One region of the Ethanoligenens harbinense YUAN-3 genome, then DNA from elsewhere that is predicted to be linked to it. Evidence: riboswitches for the same ligand, from Rfam matches in the RefSeq annotation. Region 1 holds a riboswitch; the other holds the start of a gene.
The links. Region 1 has a riboswitch for thiamine pyrophosphate ahead of ETHHA_RS07545 (thiazole synthase). Riboswitches for the same ligand answer to the same signal wherever they lie in the genome.
Positions count from the first base shown of each region.

Region 2: linked by a shared signal. The riboswitch ahead of thiC (phosphomethylpyrimidine synthase ThiC) and the one ahead of ETHHA_RS07545 (thiazole synthase) in region 1 are both predicted to bind thiamine pyrophosphate.

Region 1 is NC_014828.1:1,625,921-1,633,930, reverse strand. Features, by position in the region: gene thiH (2-iminoacetate synthase ThiH) at 1-1,020, opposite strand, end outside; gene ETHHA_RS07545 (thiazole synthase) at 1,033-1,818, opposite strand; TPP riboswitch at 1,902-2,006, opposite strand; gene ETHHA_RS07540 (AAA family ATPase) at 2,116-5,286, opposite strand; gene ETHHA_RS07535 (exonuclease SbcCD subunit D) at 5,286-6,416, opposite strand; gene ETHHA_RS07530 (sigma-70 family RNA polymerase sigma factor) at 6,567-7,280, opposite strand; gene spoIIAB (anti-sigma F factor) at 7,330-7,770, opposite strand; gene ETHHA_RS07520 (STAS domain-containing protein) at 7,817-8,010, opposite strand, start outside.
Region 2 is NC_014828.1:238,962-246,971, forward strand. Features, by position in the region: gene ETHHA_RS01180 (vitamin B12-dependent ribonucleotide reductase) at 1-2,348, shown strand, start outside; gene ETHHA_RS01190 (2-oxoacid:acceptor oxidoreductase family protein) at 3,061-3,669, opposite strand; gene ETHHA_RS01195 (thiamine pyrophosphate-dependent enzyme) at 3,666-4,451, opposite strand; gene ETHHA_RS01200 (3-methyl-2-oxobutanoate dehydrogenase subunit VorB) at 4,451-5,515, opposite strand; gene ETHHA_RS01205 (4Fe-4S binding protein) at 5,525-5,731, opposite strand; gene ETHHA_RS01210 (ParA family protein) at 5,797-6,459, opposite strand; TPP riboswitch at 6,654-6,752, shown strand; gene thiC (phosphomethylpyrimidine synthase ThiC) at 6,832-8,010, shown strand, end outside.

The DNA of each region.
Region 1 (8,010 bases):
GTCGGTCACGTCAAACTGGTCGTCGGTGGTGTGTTCGGCATAGCCGCCCACCTCGGTGGAGGACGCGGCGGACATCTTGGTGACCCCCAGCCCGATGAGGTTGGAGCGGAACGCCGGGGCTTCTCTTGTGGAGACCGTGATGCCCACGCGCGGCAGGAAGATGCGCAGGGCGGTCATGATCTGCACAATGTCCCGGTCGGAGACGGAGGTGTAGGGCTGGAACGCGCCGATGTGCGCGCAGAGCCGGGGCAGCGACACCGCGAAATCGCAGGCGTCGTATTTGCGCTGGAGATAATAGGCGTGCAGGCCGGTGAAGAACGCTTCGGACGAAAGCTCGTACAGCCCGAGCAGCGCACCCAGTCCCACACTGCGCATGCCGGCTTTGCAGGCGCGCTCCGGAGCGTCCAGCCGGTAGCGGAAATTGGTTTTCGGCCCGCCGAGATGCACCTCGCCATAGCGCTTTTCGTTGTAGCATTCCTGGAACATGGTGAAACCATCCACGCCCGCTTCGACCAGCATGGCGTATTCTTCCGTTTCAAGCGGGTAGACTTCCAGGCAGATGTTGGTGAAATAGTTGCGCAGCACGCCCACGCAGTCTTTCATGTAGGCCGGCGGGCTGATCTTGCGCGACTCGCCGGTGAGGAACAGAATATCCCGCATGCCGGTGGAAGCGATGGCGGCTGCTTCTTTCTCCACCTGCTCAAGCGTGAGCGCTGCCCGGCGGATATGGTTGCCGACATTGAAGCCGCAGTAAGCGCAGCGGTTGACACAGTAGTTGGCCAGATAAAGAGGCGCGAACATGAAGATGACCCGGCCGAACTGCCGAATGGTTTCTGCATGGGCGCGCTGCGCCATCTGCTCGAGGAACGGCACGGCGGCGGGGGAGAGCAGCGTGAGGAAGTCCAGCGGTTCCAGCGTGGTTTTGCCCAGCACCCGGCGCACGTCCCCGCCGGTGGTCTTTTGAAGAAACCCGTGAAAATCAAAGTTGTTGTAGGTTTGCAGATAGTCGTAAAAATCCATGAGACAGCCTCCTTACGCGCGTGCCGTTTCGTCCAGAAAGCCGGTGAGCGGCGAGGACGCATTGGCCACGGAAGAGGTGGCGCCAAGCCCGCTGCGGTGGGCAAGCCGACCCGCGCGCACGGCCAGACCGAACGCTTCCGCCATGCCAACCGGGTCGGCGGCGGACGAGATGCCGGTGTTAAGCAGCACGGCGCCCGCGCCCATCTCCATTGCTTCGGTGGCGTGAGACGGCGCGCCGATGCCCGCATCCACGATGACGGGAACGTCGAGTTCGTCGATGAGGATCTGGATGAGCGCGCGCGTCTGGAGGCCGCGGTTGCTGCCGATGGGCGCGCCGAGCGGCATGACGGCGGTCGCGCCCGCCTCCTGCAGGCGTTTGGCGCACATCAGCTCCGGGCAGATGTATGGGAAAACCTGAAAGCCCTCGTCCACCAACATGCGGGTGGCCTTGAGCGTTTCCTCATTGTCGGGCAGCAGGTATTTCTGGTCGGCGATGACCTCGATCTTGATCCAGTCGCCGCAGCCTGCCGCCCGCGCCAGACGGGCGATGCGCACGGCTTCCTCCGCTGTGCGCGCGCCGGACGTGTTGGGCAGCAGGGTGCAGTGTTCCGGGACGAAACGGAGCAGGTTTTCCTCCGCCGAGGAAAGGTTCACCCGGCGCAGCGCCACGGTGACCACTTCCGCTCCGGAGGCGTCTACTACCTGCCTGATCATGCGGTTGTCGGGATATTTGCCCGTGCCTACAAAAAGGCGGCTGTTCAGCACTTTGCCGCCGATGACAAACGGATCGTTCTGCATATGCGTAAATCCTCCTGTTTTCGCGCGCCGTACGGCGCGCCGCCAAATAAAAAGGGCCGCCCTTTCGGACAGCCCGCAAACGTGCAGCAACAGCAAAGCTTTCCTACGGTGGGTTTGACCACATCAGGTTCAACGGGTTGGAAGCGAATGCTCCCTCTCAGCCGACGACGGCACCCCGAGCCTCCGAGCCCTGGCTATCCTAAAAACCGCAGGATCGTCTGCGCTTTTTATTGATAGACAGGCCCTTTCGCAATATTCCTTTTGCAATATCCAGTATAGACCTGTTGCGCGTTTTTGTCAATTTTTATTCGGACGGGGCGGCAGGCCGGCCACCGTGACGTGACTGCCGGTGAGCCCTTTCTGCACGACGATTTTCCGGTCGATGCGTTCCTGCAGTTCCGCCACGTGGGAGATGATGCCCACCAGCCGGTGGTTTTCGGTGAGGCTTTGCAGGGTGCGGACGGCCTGCTCAAGCGACTGCGCGTCCAGCGAACCAAAGCCCTCGTCGATAAAGAGCGTGTCCATCTCCACGCCTCCCGCGTAGCTCTGGATGACGTCTGAAAGGCCAAGCGCCAGCGAAAGCGACGCCTTGAACGATTCGCCGCCCGAAAGTGACTTGACGGTGCGTACCTTGCCGGTGTAATGGTCGAGCACATCAATTTCCAAACCGGACTGGGAGCGGTTGTCCAGCGCATTTTCGCGGCGCAGCAGTTCATACCGTCCACCGGCCATCAGCCGCAGGCGCTTGTTTGCTTCGGAGAGGATCTGCGAAAAATAGGCGGCCTGCACATACTGCTCGAACATCAGCTTTTGCTTGCCGGTCAGTTCGCCGTTGGCGGTGCGAGAAAGACGGCTGGCCACGCCGAACGCCGCCTGTGCCTGCTCCTGTTCGCGCAGGAGAGCACGCAACGCCTGGGTGGTGCGCTCGTTTCCGTCCAAGCGGGTGCGAACGGTTTGCGCCTGATGGGAGGCAACGGCTTTCTGCGCTTCCAGTTCTGCCTGTGCCTGCTGTATTTTTGCGATGTCTCGCGGCACGAGCCCGGCGGTCTGTTCCTTTAGCCTGGCAATGTCCGCCGCCGCCTGCTTGACGGTGTCCCGGTACGCTTCAAGCGTTTGCCGCAGTGTGTCGATCTCCGGCTGGGCGCGCAGCGCGGCGCGGAACGTATCCATATCGATAAATCCGTTTTGGGCGCACGCCTGCTCAAACGCCGCCCGGGAGGCATCCCGCGCCGCCTGTGCCTGCCCCAGCCGTCTGGTGTCGCTTTCCAGCACGGCGCGGGTGTTTTCCAGGCGGGTCCTGCTTTCCCGTTCGGCCTGTTCGGCGGTGTCGCGTGCCGTTTTGTAGACGTCCCGCTCCGCCCGCCATGCGGTGAGCTGCTTTTCCGCTTCGGTGCGCGAGGGATATTCCAGCGTGCTGCGCAGGGTTTCCATGCGGCTCTTGCAGGCGCTGTCCGCCGCGGTGTGCTCCAGCCGCTGCCGGTTCTGCTCTTGCAGATGTGTTTCCAGCGCGGCGCGTGCCTGCGCCTGCTCGTGCAGCCGTTCCTCCTGCATGACACGGGTCTGCAACTGCTTGTCCAGCACCGCGCGGTCTGTTTCCCGCTTTTTTGTGGATGCGGCGACGGCCTGTTGCTCCCGTTCCAGCAGGGCTTGCAGCGCGCCGACTTTATCTGGCAGGGCTTGCTCTGCGAGTGCCGTCGTGGCGCTCTGGCGCAGGTGGGCGGTGGCGGCGCGCAGCTCGGTCTCCGTCTGGTTTGCCGCGCGGCCGGCCGTTTCAAGCGCCTGCCTCTTGTTTTCCAGTGCCGCTTTGACGGTTTGCAGGGCGGCTTCGCTTGGCGCGTCTTTTGGCAGAGCGGCCTTTTGCGGATGCTCGCGCGAGCCGCAGACAGGGCAGGGCTGCCCGTCTTGCAGGTCTGCCGCGAGCAGGCCGGCTTGTGCGCGGAAAAAGGCGCTTTCCATCCGCGTGTGCAGCGCGGCGGCCTGCTCGTATGCCTGCGCGGCGGTGTCGCATGCCGTCTGCCGGGTTTTCAGTGCCTGATGGGTGCGGCGGATGGCGTCGATCTCCTTAAGCAGGCCGTTCAGCGTCTGTTCGCGGGCGTGCAGCTTTTCCAGTTCCGCAGTGCAGTCATGCAGGCGCAGTGCGCAGTCTGCCGATTCCTCCAACACTTTTTGCAGGCCGCCCAGTTCGGCGTCCAGCGCCGCGCGCCGCTGCTCCAGAGTTTGGATGGCCAGGGTGCAGGCGGTGAGCGCCGCGGCCGATTCGGCTTGCCTGCGGGTGAGCGTTTCGAGCTGCTCGTATTGCGGCAGAACTACGGTCAGGCGGTCGATGGCGGCGGCGCGCCGCTCGTCCTCAGGCGTCTGTGCGCGCAGGGATTCATAAACCGACCGCGCCTGCTCGGCCTGCGCCGTACAGGCGGAAAGGGCTTCCGTCTGGGTGCGCACACTGTCTGCCAGTTGCCGATGCGCCTGCTCCTCACGTATGAACGCGTCGCAGGCGGGTTTGACGCCGTGCAGCGCCTGTTCCGCCGCGCGCATGGTGTTTTCCTGCTCCCGCATGTCTTCCGCCTGTGCCGCCAGTTCGTTTTGCCGTCGCGCGGCCGCGTCCTGTTCGGCAAACAGGCGGTTGACGGTTTCTGCTTTCGCCCGCGCTTCGATCTGCCCGGAAATGGCGGCTTCGAGCGTGCGCACCTGCGCCTCAGCGGCCTCAAGTGATGCCGCATCGTGCTTGTTTTGTACCAGAAGCGCGGCGAGGATCTCCGGCGCGGCATACAATGCGTCTGGATTTTCCAGCAATTCCAGCAGGGGGGCGGTATTTTCCCCGGTGGGGAGGAGGATGCCGTCCAGGCACTGCCGAATGGCCTGCGCGTTGGTGTCGCAGTGCGTGCGCGTCTCTTTTTCGCGTGCCTTGAGGGCGTCCTGAATGGACAGATAGGCGCCGGTCTGGAAGATGCGGCGGAAAATGGCGGCGCGCTCGCGGTTTTCGGCCAGCAGAAGGCGCAGGAATTCACCCTGTGCAATCATGGCGATCTGCCGGAACTGCCCTACCGTGACGCCGAGCAGTTCTTCCACGCGCGCCGTCACCTCCCGGCTGCCGGTGACAGCCGCGCCGTCGGGCAGGGTGAGCGCCGCGTCCGCGTTTTCCGCCGTGGTGCCCTGCCCGTTCTTTTTGGGGCGCTCGTAACGCGGGTTGCGCGTGACGGTGTAGATCGCGCCGCGGTGCAGGAAGGTGAGCGTGACGAACGTTTTGCAGTCGGGGCGGGCAAAATCGCTGCGCAGGGTGTCCGGCGTGCGGGTGGTGCCGCTGGCCTCGCCGTACAGCGCGAACGCAATGGCGTCGAACAGCGTGGTTTTGCCCGCTCCGGTATCGCCTGTGATGAGAAACAGGCCGTTGTCCCCGAAGGCATCGAACGCAACCTCTTCGGCGCCCGCATAGGGGCCGAAGGCGCTCATGGTCAGGTGCAGCGGTTTCATCAGGTTCCCTCCGTTTCACGCAGGACATCGCCCAGCAGGGCGCGCTCAGCTTCCGAAAGCGGCGCGCCGTTCTGGCTTTCGAAAAATTCCGCAAACAGCGTAAACGGGCTTTTCCGCGCCACATCCGATGCCGCAGTTTTCGACGGTGTGTTCGGCAGGGCGTCATGCTCGAAATCCAGCCGCATCAGGTTGGGGTAGACCTGACGCAGCCGCGCGGCCGCGTCATACACATCCTCCCGGTCGGTGAGGGTGGCGTGGATATAATCCTGTGTGGGAGCGCCGGCACGCAGAAGCTCCGCCAGTGGACCGCAGATCTCCCGCATGTCCCGCAGGGGGGAGAGGGGGAGCAGGCGGAACGAAACGTTCCCTTTCTCCGCAAGCTCGACCAGCGTGACCGATTTGTGCTGCCTGGCTTCGGAAAAGGAATATTTAAGAGGGGACCCCGCGTAGCGCACGCTGTCCCGCCCGATACGCTGCGGGCCGTGCAGATGGCCGAGTGCGACATAGTCGAATGCGTCGAACACCGAAGCGTCCACATTGTCCAGCCCGCCGACTGAGATGGTTTCGGAATCGCAGCGCGCGGGTTCGGTGCTGCCCGCAGTGACGAACTGGTGCGCCACCAGCACGTTGCGCGCCGATGGGTCGGGCGCGCAGGCCGCCAGCGCGGCGCGCACGGCGTCGGTATAGCTCTCGGGCGGGTCGTCCGGGAAGAAGGGCGCGGCGGAGGCCGGCTTCAGGAAGGGGAGCAGGAACACATGCACCGGGCCATATGCGTCGGTGAGGGTGATCTTCTGCGGCGCACCGCCGAACACACCGGCGATGTGCACCTGCTTTTCCCGGAAGATGCGGCTGCCGAACCCCAGCCGTTCGGGGGAATCATGGTTGCCGCTGATGAGGAACACCGGCAGCCCGCGTTCCGCCAGCGCGGTGAGGAACGCGTCGAATACTTCCACCGCCTCGCCGGACGGCACGCTTTTGTCGTAAATATCCCCGGCGAGCAGGACGCCGTCCGGCTGTTCATGGTCTGCGATCTCCAAGATCTGGTTTAAAAGATAGGTTTGATCCTCGATGAGGCTGAACTCGCCCACGCGTTTGCCGAGGTGCAGGTCCGCCGTATGTAAAAATCTCATTTGCTTAGCCCGTCTGTCGGTGGTGGATTGCGGTACAATCTGTATTATACCGCTGTTTTGGGGCCGAGGGCAACGTGGATTTTGACGTAAAAAACGGACAGGCAAGGCCTGTCCGCTGGGGATGCGCATATGGCGCCCAAAAACGCCGACCTATTCCAGCAGCCGGTTGCGCAGCAGTGCGAGAATCTTTTTCTCTCTGCGCGAGACCTGCACCTGGGTCATATGCAGGACGGATGCCGTTTCGGTTTGCGTCTTGCCCTGAAAATAGCGCAGCAGGATGAGCAGGCGGTCATCCGCCGGCAGGGACCCCAGCGCGTCTTTGAGCGCCAGATGGTCGACGAGCGCGTCCTCTTCACTGTCCACGGGGATGTCGGTCTGCCCGTTTTCCTCGTCCTCCCGGCTGCTTGTAAGGGAGAGCGGCGCGGCGGCGGCTTCCAGCGCCTGCGCGGCTTCCGCCGGGTCTGTTTCCAGCTCGGCAGCCAGCTCGCTCAGGGTAGGCTCGCGGCAGAGACGGGCACTGAGCTTTTCGCGGGCGCGCATGGCTTTGAGCGACAGTTCCTTGAGCGAGCGGCTGACTTTGACGGGGCCGTCGTCTCGGAACAGGCGGCGCATTTCTCCCATGATGACCGGAACGGCGTAGGTGGAAAATTGCACGCCGCGCGTGATGTCAAACCCGGTGACCGCTTTAACAAGCCCCATACAGCCTGCCTGGTACAGATCGTCGTATTCAATGCCCTTGCCGTTGAAATGTCGCGCGGCGGCATGTACAAGGCCTAGGTTCTCTTCCACAAGCTGGGTCTGTGCTGCCGCGTCCCCTTTTCCCGCGCGGATGAACAAAGCGCGGTCATTTTTTGGAACGGACATGATCTTTCCTCCAAACGCGGTGCTGTTCGCGTCTTTTTCCGTCAAAAGCTCAGGAGTCCTGTCGTTGGCTCAGTGTTTTTTCCATAATGACCGTGGTGCCGTACCCGGAGCGGGAGCGCACCCGAAGCTTGTCCATAAAGCTCTGCATCACGGTAAAGCCGAGCCCTGCACGCTCGCCGCCGGGGCTGGTGGTGAACATCGGCTCCATGGCCTTGCGCACATCCTCGATGCCGCACCCCCTGTCGCGGATTGCCACGGTGATGCGGCCGTTTTCGTAGATCTTGACATCGATATAGATCACACCGATATCGTTTTTGTAGCCGTGCACGATACTGTTTGTGACCGCTTCGGAAACAGCTGTTTTCACGTCGGCCAGCTCGTCGAGCGTGGGGTCGAGTTGCGCGATGAATGCCGCCACAGCCACCCGGGCGAAACTTTCGTTGACCGAGCGGCTGGAAAACTGCACTTTCATTTCATTGAGCGGTTTCATCCGATTTGACACCTCCATGCGCTGCCATGCGCAGTTATATGTAAGGCTATTCGATGTGGGCCAGCTTGTCCAGCCCGGCCAGCCGCATCACCTTGCGGATATGCATCGAAGCGTTCTTGACGGTGACGATTCCGCCAAACGGCTGCATGGCACGGTACCGGCCCATCACCAGCCCGATGCCGGAACTGTCCATAAACGTCACGCCGCGGAAATCGAGCGCCAGCGCAGAGGGGCGTGCCC
Region 2 (8,010 bases), 1.4 Mb from region 1:
AATCGCACAGGAAACGGTGCTCCACGGGAAGCACCGGAACATCAAGGAGGACCAAACGGATGGACATCACCCCAAACGCACGCACCGTATTGGAAAAACGCTATCTGATCCGAGACGCGGACGGGAGGCCGACCGAAACCATTGAGGAACTGTTTCACCGCGTGGCGGACGCCATCGCCGCGCCGGACAGGACCTATAACCCGGACGCCGACATCAAGGCGCTGGCCGACCGCTTTTATGCCCGTATGACCAAACTGGAGTTTTTACCCAACTCGCCCACGCTGATGAACGCGGGGCGGCCGCTGGGGCAGCTCGCGGCTTGCTTCGTGCTGCCGGTGGAAGACAGCATGGAGGCCATCTTCGAGGCCATCAAGCAGGCGGCGCTCATCCACAAGTCGGGCGGCGGCACCGGCTTTTCCTTTTCGCGCCTGCGGCCCAAGGGCAGCACCGTCAACACCACAGGCGGCGTGGCTTCCGGCCCGGTGAGCTTCATGCGGGTGTTCAACATGGCCACCGAGGCCGTCAAGCAGGGCGGCACCCGCCGCGGCGCCAACATGGGCATCCTGCGGGTGGACCATCCCGATATCCTTGAATTTATCGACTGCAAGAAAAACAACGCCGATATTACGAATTTCAACATCTCCGTGGGCATCACCGAAGCCTTCATGCGCGCGGTGGAAGCGGACGAGGAATACGACCTCATCGACCCCAACACCAAAGAGAGCACCGGGCGGCTGTCGGCCCGGGAAGTCTTTGAAAAGATCGTGGACGCGGCATGGCGCAATGGGGAGCCGGGCATCATCTTCCTCGACCGGCTCAACCGCGACAACATGGTGCCCTCGGTGGGCGCCATTGAGTCCACCAACCCCTGCGGGGAACAGCCGCTGCTGCCCTACGAGGCCTGCAACCTCGGTTCCGTCAACCTGCACCGGATGCTTCGGCGGCAGGAAGACGGCGCATCCGTCATCAACTGGGACAAGCTGGCCGACGTGGTGCGCGACGCAGTGCATTTTCTGGATAATGTCATCGACGCCAACCGCTATCCGCTTGCGCAAATCGACCATATGACCAAGCAGACCCGCAAGATCGGCCTGGGTGTGATGGGCTGGGCCGACCTGCTGCTGGAACTGGGTATCCCCTACAACAGCGACGAAGCCGTGGCACTGGGTGAAAAAGTGATGGGCTTTATCACCGACACCGCACGCTCGGCAAGCGCCGGGCTGGCACAAGTGCGCGGCGCCTTTCCGCTCTTTGAAGAAAGCACCTTGAAAAACGGCACGCCTGTGCGCAACGCCACTATGACCACCATCGCCCCCACCGGCACGCTGTCCATCATCGCAGGGTGCTCCAGCGGCGTGGAGCCGGTGTTTGCCTATGTGTTCATCCGCAATGTGATGGACGGCACCGAACTGGTGGAAGCGAATCCCGTGCTGCGGCAGTTGCTGGAGGAACGCGGGCTTTACAGCGAGGACCTGATGCGGCAGATTGCCCAAGAAGGTAGTCTGGCACACATCGACGCGCTGCCGGAGGACATCCGGCGGGTGTTCGTCTGCGCGCACGACATCTCCCCGGAATACCACATCAAGATGCAGGCGGCGTTCCAGCGCCGCACCGACAACGCGGTGTCCAAAACCGTGAATTTCGCGCATGACGCAACCATTGCGGATGTGCGCCGGGTCTACATGCTGGCCTATGAGCTTGGCTGCAAGGGCGTGACCATCTACCGCGACGGCAGCCGCGACGCGCAGGTGCTCAACATCGGCAAAGTGAACGCGGAGAAACCTGCCGCTACGGAGGCTGCACCTTCTGTTTCCGGCACCGCGCGCGCCGCCGGTTTGCAGCCGCGCCCCCGCCCGAACGTGACCACCGGGTTCACCGAGCGCTGCCGCATTGGCTGCGGGAACCTCTACATTACCGTCAACTACGATGAAAACGGCATCTGCGAGGTTTTCACCAACACGGGGCGGGCGGGCGGATGCCCGTCTCAGAGCGAGGCCACGGCGCGGCTGGTGTCCATTGGTCTGCGCGCCGGGCTGGATGTGGACAGCATCATCGAGCAGCTCAAGGGCATCCGTTGCCCTTCCACCATCCGGCGACCGGGCATGCAGGCCACCTCCTGCCCCGATGCCATCGCTCGTGTGATCGAAAAGGTCAAGAATATTCAGGCCGGCGAGCCGGCGCAGGTATCCGCTGTTGTCGTGCAGGCGGAGAATGAAGCCGTGCTGCACCGCTGGGCCCCGCCGGAAAACACCCCGGCGATGAAATATTGCCCTGACTGCGGCGCCAAAATGGAGCACGAGGGCGGCTGCGTTATCTGCCGCAACTGCGGCTATTCCAAATGCGGGTGAACACAGTCCACTTTTGAGTTCAGGGAAGCATACCAAAACCATGCATACACAGCCTGAACAGGCGGCCGCAGGCCGCATTCAAGTTCAGGAAAATTTCTTTAGAACAAAAAGCGCACAGCCTGAACGGGCGGCAAAGCCATCTCACCTCTTTGCTCTATTATGGCATGAGAAAAGAGCGCGGTATACTGCAAAAGTGCAGAAAAAGAGTGCCAAAATGCAGCGCGGACGCGGGGATAGACGGCGGGCAGCGCTGCCGCTTTGCATGGCGGGCATGTCCGGCGCAGGCCGACCGGCCGCCGTTTGCGGCGGGAAAATGCCGCCACTGTTTGAGCGCGGGCGAGTTTGGCGGCGTTTTCAGGGAGACAGTTTTTACTGTGTAACCTACTTTGGGCAAAGCGGATTAGCCCGCCGAAAGGCGTTTTTTGCATCCTTTTTGTCGCCACACAAAAAGGATGGCCCCCGCGGGCGGGCTGAGCCCGCAAACAGGTTCAAGCAAGTTTTCAGTGGATGGTACGCGCACGGCCTGAAAGGGAGGCGGACACACGCCGCTTTCCAGTTCAGAAAAGTATAGATAAAACAACACGTGCATTACCCTAAAAGGCGGTTGCAGACCGCATTTTAAATGCAGGCACACAAAAAACCATCTGTAATGCATCTTACGATGTTTACAGATGGTTTTTTATATCGCCGTAGTATATACTGTATGTATATACTATTTGTTATATTCCATTCCAATGCCGATGGCCTTGATATTTGCGTCCACCAGCGCGGCCTTGCGCGCGGGCACAGACTTGCGCAGCCCCGCGATCACGGAATCATACGCCGCAAACTGCGTTTCGCGCAGCAGCTTGCCCAGCATGATCATATTCGCCAGGCCGTCGATCTTGTTCTCGCTGGCCAGCCGGGTGGCGGGAATGTAAAACGCGCGGATATCGTTGCGCTCCACTTTCCGGTCGATGAGGAACGAATCCAGCACCGCAACGCCGCCCGGCCGCACATGGTCGATGTATTTTAGGAATGAAGGCAGGTTCATCACCACGAACGCGTCCGGATCAGTCACCAGCGGGGAACCCACCGGATTACTCGAGATGCACACCCCGCAGTTGGCGGTTCCGCCGCGCATTTCCGGTCCATAAGAGGGCAGCCATGACACTTCGCGCCCCTCCAGCAGGCCGGCATACGCCATCACCTTGCCGGAAAACAGGATGCCCTGCCCGCCGAACCCGGCAAACAGCGTGGTCATGGAATACGGCTTCGCCTGCGCGCCATTACCCGCCGTGACCGGCGTATCGACTCGTTCGGAAGTGGTCGTCGCCATCATGCATGCACCTCCGCCTTTTGTTTCACAGTCTCATCCGCCGTTTCCGCATGCTTGTCCTTATACACGCCCAGCGGATAATACGGCATCATGTTTTCGCGCAGCCAATCCAGCGATTCCACCGGGGAAAGGCCCCAGTTGGTCGGGCAGGTGGAGAGCACTTCCACCAGCGTGAAACCTCTTCCCTCGATCTGATACCGGAACGCTTTGTGGATGGCTTTCTGCGCGGCGCGCACATGGGCGGGGCTGTCCACCGCCACACGCTCGATATACGCCGCGCCGTCCAGCGTGGAAAGCATCTCGCAGATGCGCACCGGGTAGCCCGCCGTCTGCGTGTCGCGCCCGTACGGAGTGGTCTGGGTCACCTGGTTCGGCAAGGTGGTGGGGGCCATCTGCCCGCCGGTCATGCCGTAGATGGCGTTGTTGACGAAGATGACCGTGATGTTCTCCCCGCGCGTGGCGCTGTGCACGGTTTCGGCCGTGCCGATGGCGGCGAGGTCGCCGTCGCCCTGGTAGGTGAAGACCACGCTTTCCGGCAGCGCGCGCTTGATGCCGGTGGCCACGGCGGGCGCGCGCCCGTGCGCCGCTTCCACCATGTCGCAGGAGAAATAGTCATACGCCATCACCGCGCAGCCCACCGGGCAGACGCCGATGGTCCTGCCGCCGATATCGAACGCATCCATTGCTTCGGCCACCAGCCGGTGGATGATGCCGTGCGTGCAGCCCGGGCAATAATGCAAGGGCGTATCGGTGAGCCCTTTCGGTTTTTGAAATACGACCGCCATTACCGGTCACCTCCCAGTATCCGCTCGATCTCCGCGAGAACCTGTGCCGGCGTGGGGATTACGCCGCCGGTGCGGCCATAGAAATGCACCGGGCGGCTGCAACTGATGGCCAGCCGTACATCGTCCGCCATCTGGCCCATGTTCATCTCCACGCTCAGAAACGCTTTGGCCGTTTTGGCCGCTTCGGCAAACGCGTCCGTCGGGAACGGCCAAAGCGTGATGGGGCGCAGCAGCCCCACGTTCAGCCCTTTGGCGCGCGCGGCCATCACCGCGCTTTTGGCCACGCGGGCCGACGCGCCGAACGCCGTGACCACCAGATCCGCGTCTTCTATATGGAAACGTTCGGAGCGCTGTTCGTTGGCAATGATGGTGTCATATTTTTTAAAGCGCTCGAAGTTGAGTTCTTCCAGTTCTTCCGGCTGGAGGTACAGCGAGTTGATGATATTGTGCGGGCGTTTGCCGCCGTGCCCGTTTGTCGCCCAGGTCTTGGGCGGCAGGTCGGCTTTCTGAGGCTCCTGCACCAGCACCGGTTCCATCATCTGGCCGAGCATGCCGTCCGAGAGGATCATAGCCGGCACGCGGTAATGGTCGCTGCGGTCGAATGCCATGAACACATGGTCCACCATCTCCTGCACCGAATCCGGCGCGAACACCAGCAGATGAAAATCGCCGTGCCCGGCCGCGCGGGTGGCCTGCCAGTAATCGGACTGCGAAGGCTGGATGCCGCCCAGTCCCGGCCCGCCGCGCTGCACGTTCACGATGAGGCAGGGCAGGTCGCAGGCCGCAATATAGGAAATGCCCTCGCTCTTGAGGCTGATGCCCGGAGAGGACGAGGATGTCATGGCGCGCACGCCTGCGCAGGCTGCGCCATACACCATGTTGATGGCCGCCACTTCGGATTCCGCCTGGAGATATGTACCGCCGATCTTGGGCATGCGTTTGGCCATATAGGCGGACACTTCGGTCTGCGGCGTGATGGGATAGCCGAAGAAATGCCGGCAGCCGGCGCCGATGGCCGCCTGAGCCAGCGCCTCGTTGCCCTTCATCAAAACTTTTTCAGGCATGCACAAATCCTACCTTTCCACCACGATGGCCACGTCCGGGCACATCAGCGCGCACATGGCGCAGCCGATGCAGAGCGTCATCTCGGCCACATGGGCGGGATGGTAGCCTTTACTGTTGAGCGTCTCCGATGAAAGCGCCACGATCCCTTTGGGGCAGGCGGTGGCGCACAAGCCACACCCCTTGCAGCGTTCTTCATCCACAATGATCCTTGGCATATCAAAATTACCTCCTGTCGGGCGCGACGATGCGCGCCCGATCGTTGCCAATACAGAACGGGCGGTCACCACGGGGGCACGACCCACATGGTCAGTGGATAAACCGAGGGCAGACGGGAGCGTGCGGCGTCGGCCAGCTCTTGCCGCACGCCGGTGTATATAAGCGGCAGGCCTGTGAGTGCCGCCGTCTGCTCCGCAAATGCCGCGGATGCGGCCGGCACATCCGTGTCGGTCTCGTTCCCCAGATTGGTGTTGTTCACCAGGCCGGTGGCGGGCACGCGCGAAACCGCCTCGATCTCCCGCAGGATCTGCACTGCTTCTTCGGGTGTGGATGTGAGCGGGCGGCGGGCATTGAACACATACAGATGCGCATAGTCCGCCGCCAAGATACGGTGCGCATACGCGCCAAGCGCCGCGGCGCCCGCGTCGTCCCCCCCGACATCCAGCACCACGGTATAAGACGTGTCGTCAAACACGGCAGCCAGTTCCCCGGGCAGCGCGGGCAGGTCGAGATTGGTGCCCGCGTAGATGGGCCGAATAACCCGCACGCCTGCGGCTTCAAGCGGACCTTTGCTGTCCGCCGCACGGAAATACGGGTTGACGATATCCATATCCACCAGACAGGTCTTCCGCCCCGCGCGGGCATTTTCCATCGCGAGGTTGACGGCAAAAGTTGTTTTGCCGCTGCCATAATGCCCGGTGATGATTTGCAATCGGCTTTGGAGCATTCGGTTCCTCCGGGGAGAAAATGCAAAACACGCATTCCATGTTTTGCCTGCATATCCCCATTATATCATCTGTTTGCCAAAAAAACAATCTGCAATACTTGGGGCGGGCGCAGTCCGCTTTACTTTTGGAGGATATTGTGGTATACTGTCCATACCGTGCGCGCGGTCTGTCCGCGCCCAGGGTACAATTACATATTTGTTTGCGGGGGGACCGTTTCGGTTGAGAAGGTTAAAACCTGACCCTTTGAACCTGTTAGTTAAGACTGGCGTAGGGAAGCAAACGCAGCGTTTATGGTTGCGTATGGAGCGTCTGCCTTTCCGGCAGGCGCTTTTCTGATGGATTTCCCGCAGCCCCACAAAGGAGAATCACATATGGCATACACTACACAGATGGACGCGGCCGCCAAAGGTATTCTGACCGAACAGATGCGCGCCGTGGCCGAAAAAGAAGGCATGGACCCCGACCTGCTGCTTGCGCGCGTGGCCGCCGGCCGCATCGCCGTCCCGGCCAATAAAAACCACAAATCGCTGGTGCCCGAGGGCATCGGGGAAGGCATGCGCACCAAGATCAACGTCAACCTCGGCGTGTCCAAGGACTGCTGCAACCTCGACGCCGAGCTCGACAAGGTGAAAGAAGCCATCAACCTCAAGGCCGAAGCCATCATGGACCTGAGCTCCTACGGCAAGACGGGCGAATTCCGCCGCCGACTGGTCGAGATGTCCACGGCGTCCATCGGCACGGTGCCGGTTTACGACGCCGTCGGTTTCTATGATAAAGACCTTGCGGACATCACGGCGGACGAATTCATCCGCGTGTTTGAGCAGCATGCTAAAGACGGCGTGGATTTCATGACGGTGCACGCGGGCATCAACCGGAACACCGCCGCCACCTTTGCGCGGAGCGGCCGCAAGCTGAACATCGTCTCGCGCGGTGGCTCGCTGCTCTATGCGTGGATGCAGCTCAAAGGCGAAGAAAACCCGTTCTATGAGCGCTTTGACGAGCTGCTCGACATCTGCGCGGAATATGACGTGACCCTCAGCCTGGGCGACGCCTGCCGCCCCGGCTGCATCGCCGATTCCACCGACGCCAGCCAGATTCATGAGCTGATTACGCTGGGCGAGCTGACCAAACGCGCGTGGGCACGCCATGTGCAGGTGATGATCGAAGGCCCGGGCCACATGCGCCTAAATGAGATCGCCGCCAATGTGCAGCTGGAAAAACGGCTCTGCCACGGCGCGCCGTTCTATGTGCTGGGGCCGCTGGTCACCGACATCGCGCCCGGCTACGACCACATCACCAGCGCCATCGGCGGCGCGGTGGCGGGCGCCGCGGGCGCCGATTTTCTCTGCTATGTCACGCCCGCGGAGCACCTGCGCCTGCCCACCTATGACGATATGCGCGAGGGTATCTTCGCGGCGAAGATCGCCGCCCACGCCGCCGACCTTGCCAAAGGTACGGACGACGGCAAGTGGGACGACGCCATGGCCGACGCGCGCCGCGCGCTCGACTGGGAGAAGATGTTTGAACTGGCCATCGACCCCGAAAAGGCC